Regions from separate parts of the Nocardia sp. NPDC056952 genome, predicted to be linked through region 1. Evidence: riboswitches for the same ligand, from Rfam matches in the RefSeq annotation. Region 1 holds a riboswitch; the other holds the start of a gene.
What was found. A riboswitch is a leader RNA that binds a small molecule or an ion and turns the genes downstream of it on or off. The one in region 1 is predicted to bind thiamine pyrophosphate.
Positions count from the first base shown of each region.

Region 2: it holds a riboswitch for thiamine pyrophosphate, as region 1 does, so the genes downstream of both, ACFTS5_RS07485 (TenA family protein) here and thiC (phosphomethylpyrimidine synthase ThiC) in region 1, are expected to answer to the same signal.

Region 1 covers NZ_JBHURA010000006.1:122,800-130,695, reverse strand. The annotation lists gene fahA (fumarylacetoacetase) at 1-757, shown strand, start outside; gene ACFTS5_RS21705 (MMPL family transporter) at 907-3,165, shown strand; TPP riboswitch at 3,240-3,366, shown strand; gene thiC (phosphomethylpyrimidine synthase ThiC) at 3,359-5,002, shown strand; gene ACFTS5_RS21695 (hypothetical protein) at 5,159-5,353, shown strand; gene ACFTS5_RS21690 (thioesterase family protein) at 5,386-6,180, shown strand; gene ACFTS5_RS21685 (SRPBCC domain-containing protein) at 6,181-6,687, opposite strand; gene ACFTS5_RS21680 (ArsR/SmtB family transcription factor) at 6,704-7,033, opposite strand; gene ACFTS5_RS21675 (SRPBCC domain-containing protein) at 7,023-7,454, opposite strand; gene ACFTS5_RS21670 (MFS transporter) at 7,533-7,896, opposite strand, start outside.
Region 2 covers NZ_JBHURA010000002.1:73,266-81,161, forward strand. The annotation lists gene ACFTS5_RS07480 (ABC transporter substrate-binding protein) at 1-541, opposite strand, end outside; gene ACFTS5_RS07485 (TenA family protein) at 538-1,245, opposite strand; TPP riboswitch at 1,236-1,332, opposite strand; gene gndA (NADP-dependent phosphogluconate dehydrogenase) at 1,498-2,943, shown strand; gene ACFTS5_RS07495 (alpha/beta fold hydrolase) at 3,264-4,472, shown strand; gene ACFTS5_RS07500 (TetR/AcrR family transcriptional regulator) at 4,486-5,133, opposite strand; gene ACFTS5_RS07505 (DUF1761 family protein) at 5,210-5,590, shown strand; gene ACFTS5_RS07510 (DUF1905 domain-containing protein) at 5,616-5,903, shown strand; gene ACFTS5_RS07515 (MerR family transcriptional regulator) at 5,936-6,244, opposite strand; gene ACFTS5_RS07520 (Hsp20/alpha crystallin family protein) at 6,403-6,834, shown strand; gene ACFTS5_RS07525 (hypothetical protein) at 7,095-7,247, shown strand; gene ligD (non-homologous end-joining DNA ligase) at 7,414-7,896, shown strand, end outside.

The sequences.
Region 1 (7,896 bases):
CGGCCGGGCGGGCACCGTCGTCGTCTCGGACACCCCGGTCATCAGGCCGCGAGGACAACGCCGGACCGCCGCGGGCACACCGGATTTCGGACCGTCGCAGCGGCTGGACATCGAGGCCGAACTGGGCTTCGTCGTCGGCTCCGGATCCACGCTCGGCGTACCGGTCACCGTCGACGAGTTCACCGAGCATGTGTTCGGCGTCGCCCTGGTCAACGACTGGTCGGCCCGCGATATCCAGGCCTGGGAGTACCAGCCGCTCGGCCCCTTCCTCGGCAAGTCGTTCACCACGTCGCTCTCGGCCTGGATCACCCCGCTGGCCGCGCTGACTCAGGCGCGGGTGCCGCTACCCGCACAGAACCCAGAACCTCTCCCCTACCTGCGCGGCACCGGCGACTTCGGCCTCGACATCGACCTGACCGTCGCCTGGAACGGCGAGGTCGTCGCGCATCCGCCCTACTCACGCATGTACTGGTCACCCGCCCAGATGCTTGCCCACCTCACCGCGAACGGCGCCTCGATCCGGCCCGGCGACCTCTACGCCTCCGGCACCATCTCCGGGCCGGAGCCGTCCCAACGTGGGTCGTTCATCGAATTGTCCTGGGGTGGAACACAACCCATCACAGTGAACGATCAGACCCGCACATTCCTGGCCGACGGCGACGAGGTGACGATCACCGCCACCGCGCCGGGCACCGAGGGCAGGCGAATCGGCCTCGGCGAGGTCGGCGGCCGAATCCTGCGGGCACGCGATATCTGAGACACCACTAGCGGTTGTGGGCAGTCCTCCGCGTCCACCCAGGGGCGGAGATGGTACTCGACCGACCTCCACCCCGAGGCGGTATCGGAGATAATTCGACGCGGGATACGGTGACGGTTCGAACGTTTCCGAGCAGAGGGCACCCGACGATGTTGACGAGAATCGCCCGCACCGCCGTTGCCCGACCACGATGGGTGGTCGCGGTCGCGCTGGTGCTGATGGTGTTGTGCGGCGCGATCGGTGCCACGGTGCACTCGCACATGAAGTCGGGTGGATTTGTCACCGACGATCTCGATTCGGTCCAGGCCAGCCAGTATCTGAGCGACCACTTCCCCGGCAGTGAGCCCAACTACGTCCTGACGATCACCACCGAGGGCGTAGCCGATTCCGCCGCCGCGCGGGCGGCCGCCGACCGCGCGCTGGCGGTCCTCGCCGCGCATCCGGAGATCGTCAGCGGCGTCCAGTCGTACTGGACCGCGCGCCCCGATCTCAAACAGGCGATGCTCAGCAAGGACCGCACCCACGCGCTCATCCTGGCCAGCATCGAGGGCGACGACGCCGAACTGCCCGTCCGGGCGGCCCAGCTGAGCGAAGAACTTCAGGTCGAGAACGGCCCCGTCACGGTCAAGGCCGGTGGGCTCGCCGCCTCCTTCGCCGATATCAACACCCAGATCAGCAAGGACCTGATCATCGCCGAGGCGATCGCGATCCCGATCACCGGCCTGCTGCTGGCGCTGGTGTTCGGCAGCCTCATGGCCGCCGCGCTGCCGGTCGCGATCGGGCTGTTCGCCATCGCGGCGTCGCTGGGCATTCTGCGCGTGCTGACCGCGCTCACCGATGTATCGATCTTCGCGCTGAACATGACCACGGCACTCGGACTGGCGCTGGCGATCGACTACAGCCTGTTCATCGTCAGCCGATATCGCGAAGAGCTGACGGCGGGCTCCACCCCGGCGGCGGCGGTGACCCGTGCGATCCAGACCGCCGGTCGTACGGTCGTGTACTCGGCGCTGGTCGTCGCGCTCTCGCTGTCGGCGCTGCTGGTGTTCCCGCAGTACTTCTTCAAGTCGTTCGCCTACGCGGGCATCGCCGTGGTCGCCGCGGCCGCCGCGGCCGCGGTGATCGTGCTGCCCGCCCTGCTCGTTCTGGTGGGTGACCGCATCGATGCGGGCGACCTGCGCGCACCGATGCGCCGGCTGTTCCGGCTGACCCCGAGGACGGAGAAGGAACCGCGTCAGACCTTCTGGTACCACCTGGTCACCGCGGTGATGAAGCGTCCGTTGCCGATCGCGCTGGCCACCACCGCGTTCCTGCTGCTGCTCGGCTCGCCGTTCCTGGGTGTCCAGTTCGGCTACCCCGACGACCGGTCGCTGCCCACCGATGTCGCCAGTCGCGAAGTGGGCGACATCCTGCGTACCGAATTCGATGCCGACCTGGCCTCGAGCGCGACCATCGTGCTACCCGAATTCCGGGGCAGCACCGCCGAACTCGATACCTACGCCCGTGACCTGTCCAAGGTGCCCGACGTCCCGGCCGTGCTCAGCAGCGCGGCGGTGTACCGCAACGGGCTGCGGGTGGCCCCTGGCGTGCCCGAGATGACGGACCCGCAGCACGGCGCCTACCTGTCGGTCGCCACCACGGTCGACCCCTACTCCGACGCGGGTGGCAACCAGCTCGACACCCTGCGCGCCGTTCCCGCACCGTCGAAAGCCCTGATCACCGGCCCGGCCGCGCTGAACCAGGACTCGGTCAACGCGATCACCGGCAAACTGCCGCTGGCGGGCGCGCTGATCGCGCTCACCACGCTGGTGCTGCTGTTCCTGTTCACCGGCAGCGTGGTGCTGCCGGTGAAGGCGCTGATCCTCAACATCCTGTCGCTGGCGGCGACGTTCGGCGCGATGGTGTGGATCTTCCAGGAAGGCCATCTGTCGGGGCTGCTCGGCTTCACCGCGACCGGCACCCTCAACCTGGCCATGCCCATCCTCATGTTCAGCCTGGCGTTCGGCGCGTCCATGGACTACGAGGTCTTCCTGCTGTCGCGGATCCGCGAGGAATGGCTGGCCGGGCCCAAGACCACCGAGGGCAATACCGAGGCGGTCGCGATGGGCGTGGCCCGCACGGGACGCATCTTCACCGCCGCCGCGCTGCTGATGAGCATCGTGTTCCTCGGCGTCGCCAGCTCCGGCGTGTCGATGATGAAACTGTTCGGCCTCGGCTGCGCGCTGGCGGTGATCAGCGACGCGACCGTGATCCGCGGCCTGCTCGCCCCCGCGCTCATGCGAATGATGGGCACCTGGAACTGGTGGGCGCCGAAGCCACTGATGGTGCTGCACAGCAAGTTCGGGCTCGATGAAGCCGAGAACGACGCGCACGACGCGCCGAAACAGCTCGACTCGGCAGCGGTGTAGCGAGCCTCGCGCGCGATCCGTCCGGTCCATCCCCGGGCGGGTCGCGATCCGGGGCGGGTATCGTCGGCGGCGCACTTCACACCAACGGGGGCTCGCACCAGCGGGCTGAGAGGACGGCTAGCCCATATCGGGCGTTCAGGGCCGTCGACCGTATGAACCTGACCGGGTAATGCCGGCGTAGGGAGGAACAATCGTGGGCTCGAACACGTCTTCTGACAGGACGGTCGACACCGTCACCACCGGTCCGATCCAGGGCAGCGTCAAGCACTACCAGGAGGTAGACGGCCTGCGCATCCCGGTTCGCCGGATCAACCTCACCAACGGCGACCACTTCGATGTCTTCGACACCTCGGGGCCGTACACCGACGGCAACGCGGTGATCGACCTCGAAGCCGGGCTGCCGAAACTGCGCGACGAATGGGACTCCCCGACCGTCGACGGCCCGCCGACCCAGCTCGCCTGGGCTCGTCAGGGCATCATCACCCCCGAGATGCGGTTCATCGCCGCCCGCGAGGGGGTCTCGCCCGAACTGGTGCGCGAGGAGGTCGCGCTCGGTCGCGCGGTGATTCCGGCCAACCACAACCACCCGGAGCTGGAGCCGACCATCATCGGCAAGAAGTTCCTGGTCAAGATCAATGCCAATATCGGCAACTCGGCGGTGTCGTCGTCGATCGCCGAAGAGGTGGAGAAGATGGTGTGGGCCGCGCGCTGGGGCGCCGACACCATCATGGACCTGTCCACCGGCAAGAACATCCACGAGACCCGCGAGTGGATTCTGCGTAACTCCCCCGTCCCGATCGGCACCGTGCCGATCTATCAGGCGCTGGAGAAGGTGAACGGTGATCCCACCAAGCTCACCTGGGAGATGTACCGCGACACCGTGATCGAGCAGTGCGAGCAGGGCGTCGACTACATGACCGTGCACGCGGGCGTGCTGTTGCGCTACATCCCGCTCACCGCCAAGCGGGTCACCGGCATCGTCTCGCGCGGTGGCTCCATCATGGCCGCGTGGTGTCTGGCACATCACCAGGAATCGTTCCTGTACACGCACTTCCGTGAACTCTGCGAGATCCTGGCGCGCTACGACGTGACCTTCTCCCTCGGTGACGGCCTGCGTCCCGGCTCCATCGCCGACGCCAACGACGAGGCCCAGTTCGCCGAGCTGCGCACCCTCGGCGAACTCACCAAGATCGCGAAATCCTATGGCGTGCAGGTGATGATCGAAGGCCCCGGCCACGTGCCGATGCACAAGATCGTCGAGAACGTGAAGCTCGAGGAAGAGCTGTGCGAAGAGGCGCCGTTCTACACCCTCGGCCCGCTGGCCACCGATATCGCGCCCGCCTACGACCACATCACCTCGGCCATCGGCGCCGCGATCATCGCCCAGGCCGGCACCGCGATGCTCTGCTACGTCACCCCCAAGGAACATCTGGGCCTGCCCAACCGCGACGACGTCAAGGTCGGCGTGATCACCTACAAGATCGCCGCCCACGCCGCCGACCTCGCCAAGGGTCACCCGCACGCCCAGGACCGGGACAACGAATTGTCCAAGGCCCGTTTCGAATTCCGCTGGCACGACCAGTTCGCGCTCTCGCTGGATCCCGACACCGCCCGCGAGTACCACGACGAGACCATGCCCGCCGAGCCCGCCAAGACCGCCCACTTCTGCTCGATGTGCGGTCCGAAATTCTGCTCGATGCGCATCTCCGCCGACGTGCGCGAATACGCGGAGAAGCAGGGGCTCACCGATGTGGCCGCCATCGAGGCGGGCATGGCCGAGAAGTCCGCCGAGTTCGCCGACCACGGCAGCAAGGTGTACCTCCCGGTCGTCTCCTGACCCCGCTCCACCCTCGCCGACGCCCGTCCGATCTCCGCGATCGGGCGGGCGTCGTACGCGTGCACCCTGGATTTCGGGGCTTTCGCGCACCGTGGCGATCGGTAACGATTGGCAATCGTGTCGACCTACCGGCACGCCGAGCACTGGAGTGAATCAATGAAGCGCATCGTCGCCGGGGCCCTCGTGGCCGCCGCCCTGTCCCTCGCCGCCCCGCTCGGCACCGCCCAGGCCGCGTCCCTCCCGGTCGCCGACTCCGGTTCGTCGTCCATCGGCTGCACCTCCGACACGAGCCCGTGTGCCCTGCGCCCGCTGTTCGACCTGTTCACCGCCCTCTTGACGGGCAGCGCCTAGGCCACGAGGGCGCGCGGGGTAACGTCGGCCGGGTGGCCGATGCCTTCTACCGCCAAGACCCCGCGGACCCGAACCGGTACCTCTCGACCGAGCTGACCCGGGGCCCGTGGTCGCCGGACGCCCAGCACGCCGGACCGCCCTCCGCTCTGCTCGGGCATGTGATCGAGCGCTGCGAACCCCGGCCGGGATTCCAGGTCGGACGAGTCGCCGTCGAGATTCTCGGGCCGGTGCCGCTGGCTCCGCTCACCGCGCAGGCGAAGGTGGTGCGGTCGGGGCGCAGTGTCGAACTGATCGAGGCGACTTTGTCGTCGGAGCGCGGACCGGTGATGCAGGCCAACGCGTGGCGGCTCAAGCTCGCCGAGCCCGCCCTCGATCTGCCCGCCCAGTTCCTGCCGACCGGCACCAGGGCGCTGCCCGCGGAAACCGAGCCGGAGCAGTTTCCCTCCGATCAGGAGATCGGTTTCCACACCGGCATCGAATACCGATTCACCGCAGGCTCTTTCGCCGCACCTGGGCCCGCGATCTGCTGGATCCGGTTGAAGTATCCGATCGTCGCGGGGACCACCCCGAGCCCGCTGGAGCGCGCACTGGCCGCCGCCGATTCGGGAAACGGGGTCAGCGCGGTCCTCGACTGGTCGAAGTACCTGTTCATCAACACCGACCTCACCGTGACCCTGCATCGTCAGCCGGTCGGTGAGTGGGTGTGCCTGGACGCGGTGACCCATCCTCAGCCGCACGGCATCGGCCTCGCCGAATCCGCGCTGTTCGACGAGACCGGGCCGATCGGGCGCAGCACCCAGACGCTGCTCATCGCGCCCCGGGGCTGATCAGGGGCGCGGCTTCACCAAGTCGGCGTTGCCGTGCTTGAGCAGTTCCGACTCGCCGGTGCTCGTGCGCCGGAACGGGTCGCCTTCACCGGTGGTGAGCAGACCGCGCAGGCTGGTGGTGATGTAGGCGCCCCAGGCGTTGGAGCACACCTCGTAGCATTCCCCGGCCGGCACCAAACCCACATGGGTGAAACGGATTTCGGTTCCGTCGGCGTTCTCGGTGATGTCGAAGACGACGTCGGTGTCCTCCCATTCGCTGGTGTCGGCGATGAAGGACAGGTGCGAGTCGGTGACGTGCCAGACCAGGCGCTCGCCCGGAATCGACGTGGTGGTCGTCATGGTGCAGCGGTGCAGGCCGGGGACCTCGAAGAGGTAGCTGTCACCGACCGTGCCGGTGCTGCCCTCGATGGTCTCCGACCACCAGGCCCACACGTTGTTGATGGCCGCGAAGGCCTCGTCGGGAGTCTTGTCGACGGTGATGGTGGCGGTGAAGTCGTTGTCGCTCATTGCGTTTCCTTCCGGCTCAGCCGTCGAGATGCCGGCGGAGCGCGTCGAGTGGGCCGTCCCAGTCACGCGACAGGGCGGCCAGAAATTGTTGTGCCACGTGCATCGGGGCGGAATCGAGGCGGTAGCGCACGCGCCGCCGCTCCCCCGGTTCCGCGATCACCAGGCCCGCATCCGCGAGCAGGGCAAGGTGTTTGGCGATCGCCTGCCGGGTGATGGGCAGCCGATCGGCGAGGTCGGTCGCGGTGGCCGGACCGTGCGCGGCGAGTGCGGCGAGTACCGACCGCCTGCTCGGATCGGCCAGCGCGACGAAGACCCGTTCGGCGGTGGCCTCCAGCTCAGGCCGCATCGAGGTACTCGACGAGCTCGCCCAGCTCGCTCTTCCAGCCGCCGACATTGCCCTCGAACGCCTCCTTGTGCGCCTCGTCGGGCAGCTGGGCGAAGCCGGTCTCGGTGACTGTCAGCCGGGTGCCGTCGCCGACGGGCTCGAGGCTGAATTCGACGTAGGTGCGGCGCGGGTCGTCGTCGGGCAGTCCGTTGATCGGCCAGGTGTAGCCGAACACCGAGGGCTCCTCGACCCGCTCCACCCGCATGTCGGCGGCGAACCCTTCCTTCCAGGTCATTCGCATGTCCCCGCCCGGCCGCAGGTCGATCTCGGCGGTATTGCCGAACCAGCTCCCCAGCCCTTCCGCGGTGGTGATGGCCGCCCATACCTTGGCCGGCGGATGCGCGAGCTCGACAGTCCGGACGATCTGATCAGGGAATCCCATGATGCCTCCTCATATATTGCAACCGACTGGTTGCAACTCAGAGTATTGCAACCCTTAGGTTGCGTCAAGGGTGTGTCCTCAGTGGTCGCCGGCGACGCGGAAGCCTTTCGGGACCAGCCAGACCGTGCCGACAGCCACCACCGCGACGACGGCAGCCGAGATGTAGGACGTGGTGGTGAGGGCGACGTCGAAGGCATGACCGGCGGCATGGGCGAGTTCGTCGCGGGCGGGTTCGGGTAGGTCGGTGGCCACCTCGGCCGCACCGCCGATCGAACCGCTCGCCTGGTCCAGTTTGTCGGCGGGGACGGAAAGGCCCGTCATGTGCTGACTGAAGATCCTGGCGTGCAGGCTGCCGAGCAGGGCGACGCCGAAACCGACGCCGACCTCGTAGTTGGTCTCCTCCACCGCACCCGCCTGGCCCGCCCGGTCCGCGGGCACGGCG
Region 2 (7,896 bases), on a different contig from region 1:
TCCCGGAGTAGACGGCCTCGTACGCCGACGATCCCAGCATGACGGAGGTGAATTCGCCGGTGCCGCCGTCGTTGCGGATGACCTGCGCGAGTGACTCCTTCTCACCCGGGTCACCGAAACCGGCGTAGGTCTTGCCGTCCAGATTCTTCGGGCTCGCGAGGTCGGCACGGTCGGCGCGCACACCGATCCCGGTCGCCCAGTGCTGCAGGGGCGCGAGCACCGACTGGATGCGAGCACCCGAGGCGCGGGCGAACGTCGACGAATTGTGGGTACTGATCCCGAATTCGGCGTTCCCGGCATCGACCACCGTGTCGACCGAGGTGTTGTTGTAGGGCAGCACCTGCACATCCAGGCCGGCGTCGGCGAAGTAGCCGCGCTGCAATGCGACGTACAGTCCGGAGTGATTGGTGTTGGGCGTCCAGTCCAGCGCGAAGCGGATGGTCTGGTCGGAGCCGCCGCCCGAACCGCAGGCGGTGACCAGCGACAGGGTCGCAACGGTGGTTGCCATGACCGCGAGTGCGCGGCGCAGCCGCCCGCTCATGCGGCAGGCCAGGGCTGCGGGTGCAGGGCGGTGTCCCAGAACATCAGCTCATAGCGCACGGCGAGGATGAATGCCTTCTCCATCGCCGCCCGCTCACGCTCGGTCGCCGACTCGGCAGCGGCGTCGACCAGCGATCGCGCCGTGGCCGCGGCCTGCTGGAACTCTTCCGCGCCGTAGGTGGTGACCCACTGCGCGTACGGGTGGGCGGCGTCGGCGGCGATCACCTTCGCGGCACTCTCGGCCAGGCCGCGTCCCACGTCGGCATAGATCCAGAAACAGGGCAGCGCGGCCGCCGCCGCGACCGCGTAGGACTCGGTCGCCGCGGCCGCGATCAAGTAGGAGACATAGGCCAGGCAGGTCTGGGAATGCTCCGGCTCGCCCTGCCGCGGGGGCAGGGCTCCGCCGGTGAGCATCTGGTCGTGCATGGCCGACTCGACAGCGGCGGCGTTCGCGGACGAGGTCGCCCAGAAAGCCGCGGTCTGCGGGTCCGGCGACTTGGCGGCGAGAATCGCCAGCGCCTTCGAGTACCCGGTCAGATACAGCGAATCCTGTTCGATGTAGGTCCGGAACACCTCGAGCGGCAAGGTGCCCTCGCCGAGGTGCCGCAGGAATTCCAGCTCATCGATCGCGCTCCGCAGGACCTTGGTGCGGTCCCAGAGGTGATCGGTGAACAGGCCGGTATTTGTGGTGTGGGCGTGCAACACCGTGACATCCCTTCGTCAGCATTACCTGAACAGGTTCAGCGGGTCTGTTCTCAGCCTCGCGGTCGCGAGACACCCCGTGTCAGAACTCGACCGACACTAGCAGCGACCGCCGACACGCGGGCCGGGCCCGGTTCGCCGTGTAGCCCCGGTCACGGTGGTAGGTGTTCGGCGGCGAACCGGCACCCAGTAACTTGCCTGCCAAGGAGTTCGTCTTCCGCACCCATCGAATCGCCGAACGAAGAGAGCTGATCAATGTCGACCTCTACCGCGCGTGCGCACATCGGTGTCACCGGCCTGGCAGTGATGGGCAGCAACATCGCCCGCAACTTCGCCAAGCACGGCTACACCGTCGCGCTGCACAACCGCTCCGTGGCCAAGACCGACGCGCTGCTCGCCGAACACGGCGGTGACGGCGACTTCGTCCGCACCGAGACCGTGGAGGAGTTCGTCGCGGCGCTCGAGAAGCCGCGACGGGTGCTGATCATGGTCAAGGCGGGCGAGGCCACCGACACCGTCATCGAGGAGCTGGCTGCCGTGATGGAGCCGGGCGACATCATCATCGACGGCGGCAACGCCCTCTACACCGACACGATTCGCCGCGAGGCCGCCATGGCCGAACGTGGCCTCAACTTCGTCGGGGCAGGCATCTCGGGTGGTGAGGAAGGCGCGCTCAACGGTCCCGCGATCATGCCGGGCGGGCCCAAGGAATCCTACGAATCGCTCGGCCCGCTGCTCGAGTCGATCGCGGCGCAGGTCGACGGCACGCCGTGCTGTACCCACATCGGCCCCGACGGTTCCGGACACTTCGTCAAGATGGTGCACAACGGCATCGAATACGCCGATATGCAGCTGATCGGTGAGGCTTACAACCTGTTCCGTGACGCGCTCGGTTTCGACGCCGGGCAGATCGCGGACGTGTTCACACAGTGGAATTCCGGGGACCTGGAGAGCTACCTGGTCGAGATCACCGCGCAGGTGCTCGCGCAGGTCGACGCGAAGACCGGCAAGCCGCTGGTCGACGTGATCGTCGACGCCGCCGAGCAGAAGGGCACCGGCCGCTGGACGGTCAAGTCCGCGCTCGATCTCGGTGTGCCGGTGACCGGCATCGCGGAGGCGGTCTTCGCCAGGGCGCTGTCGGGTTCGCGTGCCCAGCGCAAAGCCGCGGTGGGTCTCGCCTCGGGCACGCTCGCCGACAAGCCCACCGATGTCGAGCAGTTCACCGAGGACATCCGGCAGGCGCTGTACGCGTCCAAGGTCGTCGCCTACGCACAGGGCTTCGACCAGATCGCCGCGGGCAGCGCCGAGTACGGCTGGGATCTGCACCCCGGCGATCTGGCGACGATCTGGCGCGGCGGCTGCATCATCCGGGCCCGGTTCCTGAACCGGATCAAGGAAGCCTACGAGCAGGACCCCGCCCTGCCGAGCCTGATCCTCGCGCCGTACTTCCGCGAGGCCATCGAGACCGCGATCGACAGCTGGCGGCGCGTGGTGTCCACCGCCACCCTGCTCGGTATCCCGGTCCCGGCGTTCGCGTCGTCGCTGTCGTACTACGACGCACTGCGCGCAGAGCGCCTGCCCGCCGCGCTGACCCAGGGCCAGCGTGACTTCTTCGGCGCACACACCTACGAGCGCATCGACGCCGACGGCAAGTTCCACACTCTGTGGAGCGGTGACCGCAGCGAGGTCGTCGCGGACTGAGCTCTGGCTGCCGGTGTGGTGAATCTCGGGGTCGGCCAAGGGACACCGAGGATTGACCCGCTGATGGTTTGTCGCTGATGATGGTCGTGGGACCAGGGCGGCAACCCGCCCCGCGTCACTGATACGTCCCGGATCGGGACGCAGGACGCGGGGCGGGTGTCGACCCGAATTCCGCAGTCTGCGACGGAACCACGTCGTTCCCGAAGTTCGCCGAGGAGCGTCATGAATGCGACTGATCCTGCTGTGCGCAAGGACAATCCGCGACCGAACGGTGTGCTCACGGACAGCGGTGGCCTCGGTTGCCGGCGATCGGTTCGCTCATGACCGACGTGAGCATCAGCCTGGGAGATGTCACCTTGCGCGGCACCGTGACCGGCGCGGGCCCGACGGTGCTCCTGCTCCACGCGGGAGGCGAGCATCGCGGCGTGTGGGCTCCGGTCGCATCGCAGATCGCCGCGGCCGGCTTCCGGACGGTCGCCTTCGATCTGCGAGGACACGGCGACAGCACCGGCGAGGCGAGAGTCCTCCGGGCGGTTGCCGATGACGTGGCCGAAATGGTGCGGCGCGAGCCGGCACCGCTCGTTGTGGTGGGCGCCTCCGTCGGCGGGCTCGCTGCCGTCGCCGCCCTCGGCGAACCGGATATTGCGCGTCGTGTGGCCGGTCTGATCCTTGTCGATGTGGTGCCGAATTCCGATCCGGATCGGGTACGCGCCTGGCTCGGTGAGATAGGTCTTCGCGATCAACGCACGGAACTGGTGGAAGACAGCCTCGCGGCGGGGCCTGCGCTGCATGCGACGGCCGTCGGATCCGAGGCGCCGATGCTGCTCGTGCGCGGCGGACGGTCGCCGCTCACCGACGCCGAAGTGGATCGGTTTCTCGCCGATCGTCGTGTCACGGTTACCTGTGTGCCGGATGCCGGACATCTCGTCGCCCGGGAGGCTCCCGACGAGCTCGCGCGCATCGTCTCGGAGCACGCCGGCACCTGGCTCGCTACCGCCCACGCTGTTCAGAGCGCATTCGACCTACAGCGGGTTCTCGGTGCCGAAGAGATCGAACACCCCGGAGGAACTCTGCACGCTCACCTGCGCCGGGTCCATGCCCTCGTGGTCGAATGGAACGCCACGCCGCGAACCCGTCTGGCCGCGATCTGCCACGCGTCCTATGGCACGGACGGATTCGCTGTCGAGCTCCTGCCGACGACCGATCGGCCGCGGCTCGCGAACGTGATCGGGCACGACGCCGAGGATCTGGTCTATCTCTACGGCAAGTGCGACCGCGAACGGACATACCGCGACCTCGGGCGAGAGCCGCTGTCGGTGATCGACCGCTTCACCGGCACTTGCACGCTGGTCCAGGGTGCTGAACTGCATGATTTCGCGGTGCTGACGATTGCCAACGAGCTCGATGTCGCACGCCACGCGCACTTGCCGCCATCCGCGCGGACCGGGATCCGAAGCCTTGTCCTCGCGCTGGCGAATTACGCGCCCGACGAGGCGGCACGAGCACTCGCGGACGAGGCGCTCGCCTGAACGTGTGGCCGCATCACGGACCGCCGGGTTCGGATGCGGTCAGGGCCGGTCGGTAGGCGGCCAGGAAAAGATCTATCGCTGCGTCGGGCGTGTTCGCCGATGCTGCTGTGGCATCGAGTATTCGGGCGTTCAGCGGTGCGCCCACGACCAGCCAGGTGAGCTGTTCGGCAGCGGTCTGGGGGTCGGGGATCGCGAGCATGTCGCGTGCGTCGAGCACCTGCAGTGTGGTGGCGAGAGCGCCGATATTGCGGACCCAGCTCTGGTGCAGATACGTTGCTCCGACCTCGGGCAGACGGGCCGCCTCGGCGGTGACCAGCCGGCGCATCTCCACCACGGTCGGCGAGAGGACGCCGGCCAGCAGGGTTCGTGCCCAGACGAGTAGGCCCTCGCGCACATCCTCGGCGGTCTCGAGTTCGGACAGGGCGGGGCGCATCGCATCACGCCCGGCGGCGGTCCAGTGCTCCACGACCGCGGCGAACAGGCCCTCTTTCGACGGATGTTCGCGATACAGCGATGTTTTGGAGATCCCGGCGCGTGCGGCGATCTCGTCCATCGTCGACCCCGCGAACCCGCGCTCGAGAAACACCTCGCGGGCGACGGTGAGTAATTCGGCGCCGGACTTCCCGGGTGGTCGGCCGCGGCGTCGAGCAGAAGAGGTCATGCTCCCCATATTAGTACTTGACAGTACTTATTCATCCTCCTAAATTGAGTACTGCATCGTACTCAAGGAGCTGGCCATGATAGTTGCAGGTGTCGTCGTTGCGGCGGTCGTCTCGTTCGTCATCAGCGCACTGCTGTACGCGACACCGCCGATCGCCGCGCTGGTGTCGAGGACGAGTACCCCGCGTCCCGGAATCGGCATGCCGGTCCAGATGCTGTTCGTGGTGCTGCGTGGGCTGCTGGCCGCGGCGGTGCTGGCGACACTGCTCGTCGCCGGCGATCGGCATGGCATCGCCGCCGGGGCGGCGGTAGGTGCGATCGTGGCGGTACTCCCGGTGACCATCCTCGCCGGTGCCGTCGTCCACGAGAACGTGCCGATACCGACCGCCCTGGTGCATATGACCGACTGGGTTCTCAAGCTGGTCGTCAGCGGTGTCGTGCTCGGCATGTTCGTCTGAATCCCGAACCTCGACAGGAGCTCTCATGAACACCGCACCGGGACCGATCGACATCACGTTCACCGCTGTCCTCGGAAAGGTCAGGGAGGGTGACACGTGGACGTGCGTGCAACTGCCCGACTCCGCGCGGATCTTCGGCACCCGGGGGCTGGTCAAGGTGAAGGGAACGGTGGACGGTGTCCCGTTCACCTCGTCGTTCATGGCACTCGGCGACGGTACCCACAAGCTTCCCGTCGCCGCCGAGATCCGTCGCCGCATCGGAAAGACCGATGGTGACGAAGTCACCATCGAGCTGACTGAACGATTGAGCTGACGGACGTGGCGAGTTGCCCTGCTCAGGGGCGTCTACTTCGGCTTAGCGCGTAGTCGATCGCGTTCCGCGCGCAGGCGCGCGACAGTGTCTTCGAGTTCGAGGATGCGAGCCACCGCGGTCAGATTGACCCCCTCGCCGGTGAGGGTGGTAATCCGGTGCAGGCGCGTCAGATCGTCACCGCTGTAACGACGGGTGCCACCGGCACTGCGTGCGGGAATGAGCAAGCCGTGCTGCTCGTACAGGCGCAGGGTCTGGACCCCGATGCCGGCCAACTCCGCGGCAACCGAGATCGCATACACCGCCTGTGCTGGTGGCGGCCCTGAGCCGTGCCGGGAGATCATCTGTGTCCTCACCTCGATTCGGTGTCATTCATTCTCAGATTACTTATCTCCAGTACTTGCACTCACCTGGGTCGAGTGCTAGAAAATATCTATGTCAGATGGCAGAGGTTATCTGATGACAATCCTACCGAGAATGGAGTGAGTTGGAGGTGGCGACCATGTTGATGCGCACCGATCCTTTCCGTGATCTGGACCGGTTGACCCAGCAGATGTTCGGCACAGCAGCGCAACCGGCGGCGATGCCGATGGATGCCTGGCGCGACGGGGACGAGTTCGTCGTCGAGCTCGATCTGCCCGGAATCGACCCGGACTCGCTGGATCTGGACGTCGAGCGCAATGTGGTGACCGTGCGCGCGTCCCGGCCCGGCCTCGACGTGAATCGGTCGATGATCGCCGCGGAGCGTCCGCGCGGAGTGTTCAGCCGACAGCTGTTCCTCGGCGAAAGCCTCGACACCGACCAGATCCGCGCCGACTACCGCGACGGAGTTCTGCGCCTGTCGATCCCGGTCGCGGAGAAGGCCAAACCCCGCAAGATCGAGATCGCCCGCGACCACGACCGCGACCGCGAACGCCAGGCGATCAACGCCTGAGCCCGTGAAAGTGGTCGGCGATGACTGCCTCGATCACCGGGGCGGCTGGTTCGGTCGCGCCCACTCAGCGCAGCCCTCCGCCGCGCACACAACCTCGTAGCAGCCGTTTTGCCGGTTCGTCACCGGTACTGTCCCGAAAGTGAGGTGATCCGTATCGAACGATCCCCGAAGCCCTTTCGAATGAGCTGAATTCGACCTCCCTGCAATCCGGTGGCCGGGTCACGGACCCGGCCACCCTGAGCGCACCGACTGGATCACCGATGCCGATCGACTACGCCATCGAACGACAAGAACAAGCCGAACCGACCGATCCGACCACGATCCGGTGGCCCGAGCCCAGCCCGCTCGAGCCGTGGTGGACCGAGATCATGGACGGTGTATCACCGCTGCACCTGCCGCGACCTGATCGCTGACCCGCTCCGAGCGGCCCTCCTGTCGCTGCCCCCAATGGCAGTGGATCCGGGACGGCCGCACGGTGGTCGAGCTGGTTGTCGTGACATCGGCGCGTAACGCACCAGAGCTATGCTGAATGTTTGCTGACGGTGTCCAGGGGATCGATCAGGTGATGGCGAGGCCTGTATGACCCGATTGCCGCACTATGCCGCGATGCTGGCCACGGCGGGCCATCTACCTGCCGACGATGACCGCTGGGCATACGAAGTGAAATACGACGGCGTCCGGGCCATTGCCTATATCGACGACGAATTGCGGCTCGAGTCGCGCAACGGCAACGACATCACCGTCGCCTGGCCCGAGCTGTCCGGGCTCGCCCCGGCCGAGCCCGGGTTCGTGGTCGACGGCGAGATCGTGATCGAACACGCGGGCCGATCCTCGTTCCAGGCATTGGCGCCGCGGATGCATCAGCGCAATCCAGCCACTATCCGCGCCCTCGCGCAATCGACTCCGGCGACTTACATGATCTTCGACCTTCTCCACATCGGCGACCGGTCGCTGATCGAATTGCCCTATGCCCAGCGACGCGAGCTCCTCGAACATCTCAGGTTGACCCGCTCGCATTGGCGGGTCCCGCATTTGCTCCCCGGTCCCGCCGCCGACGCCCTG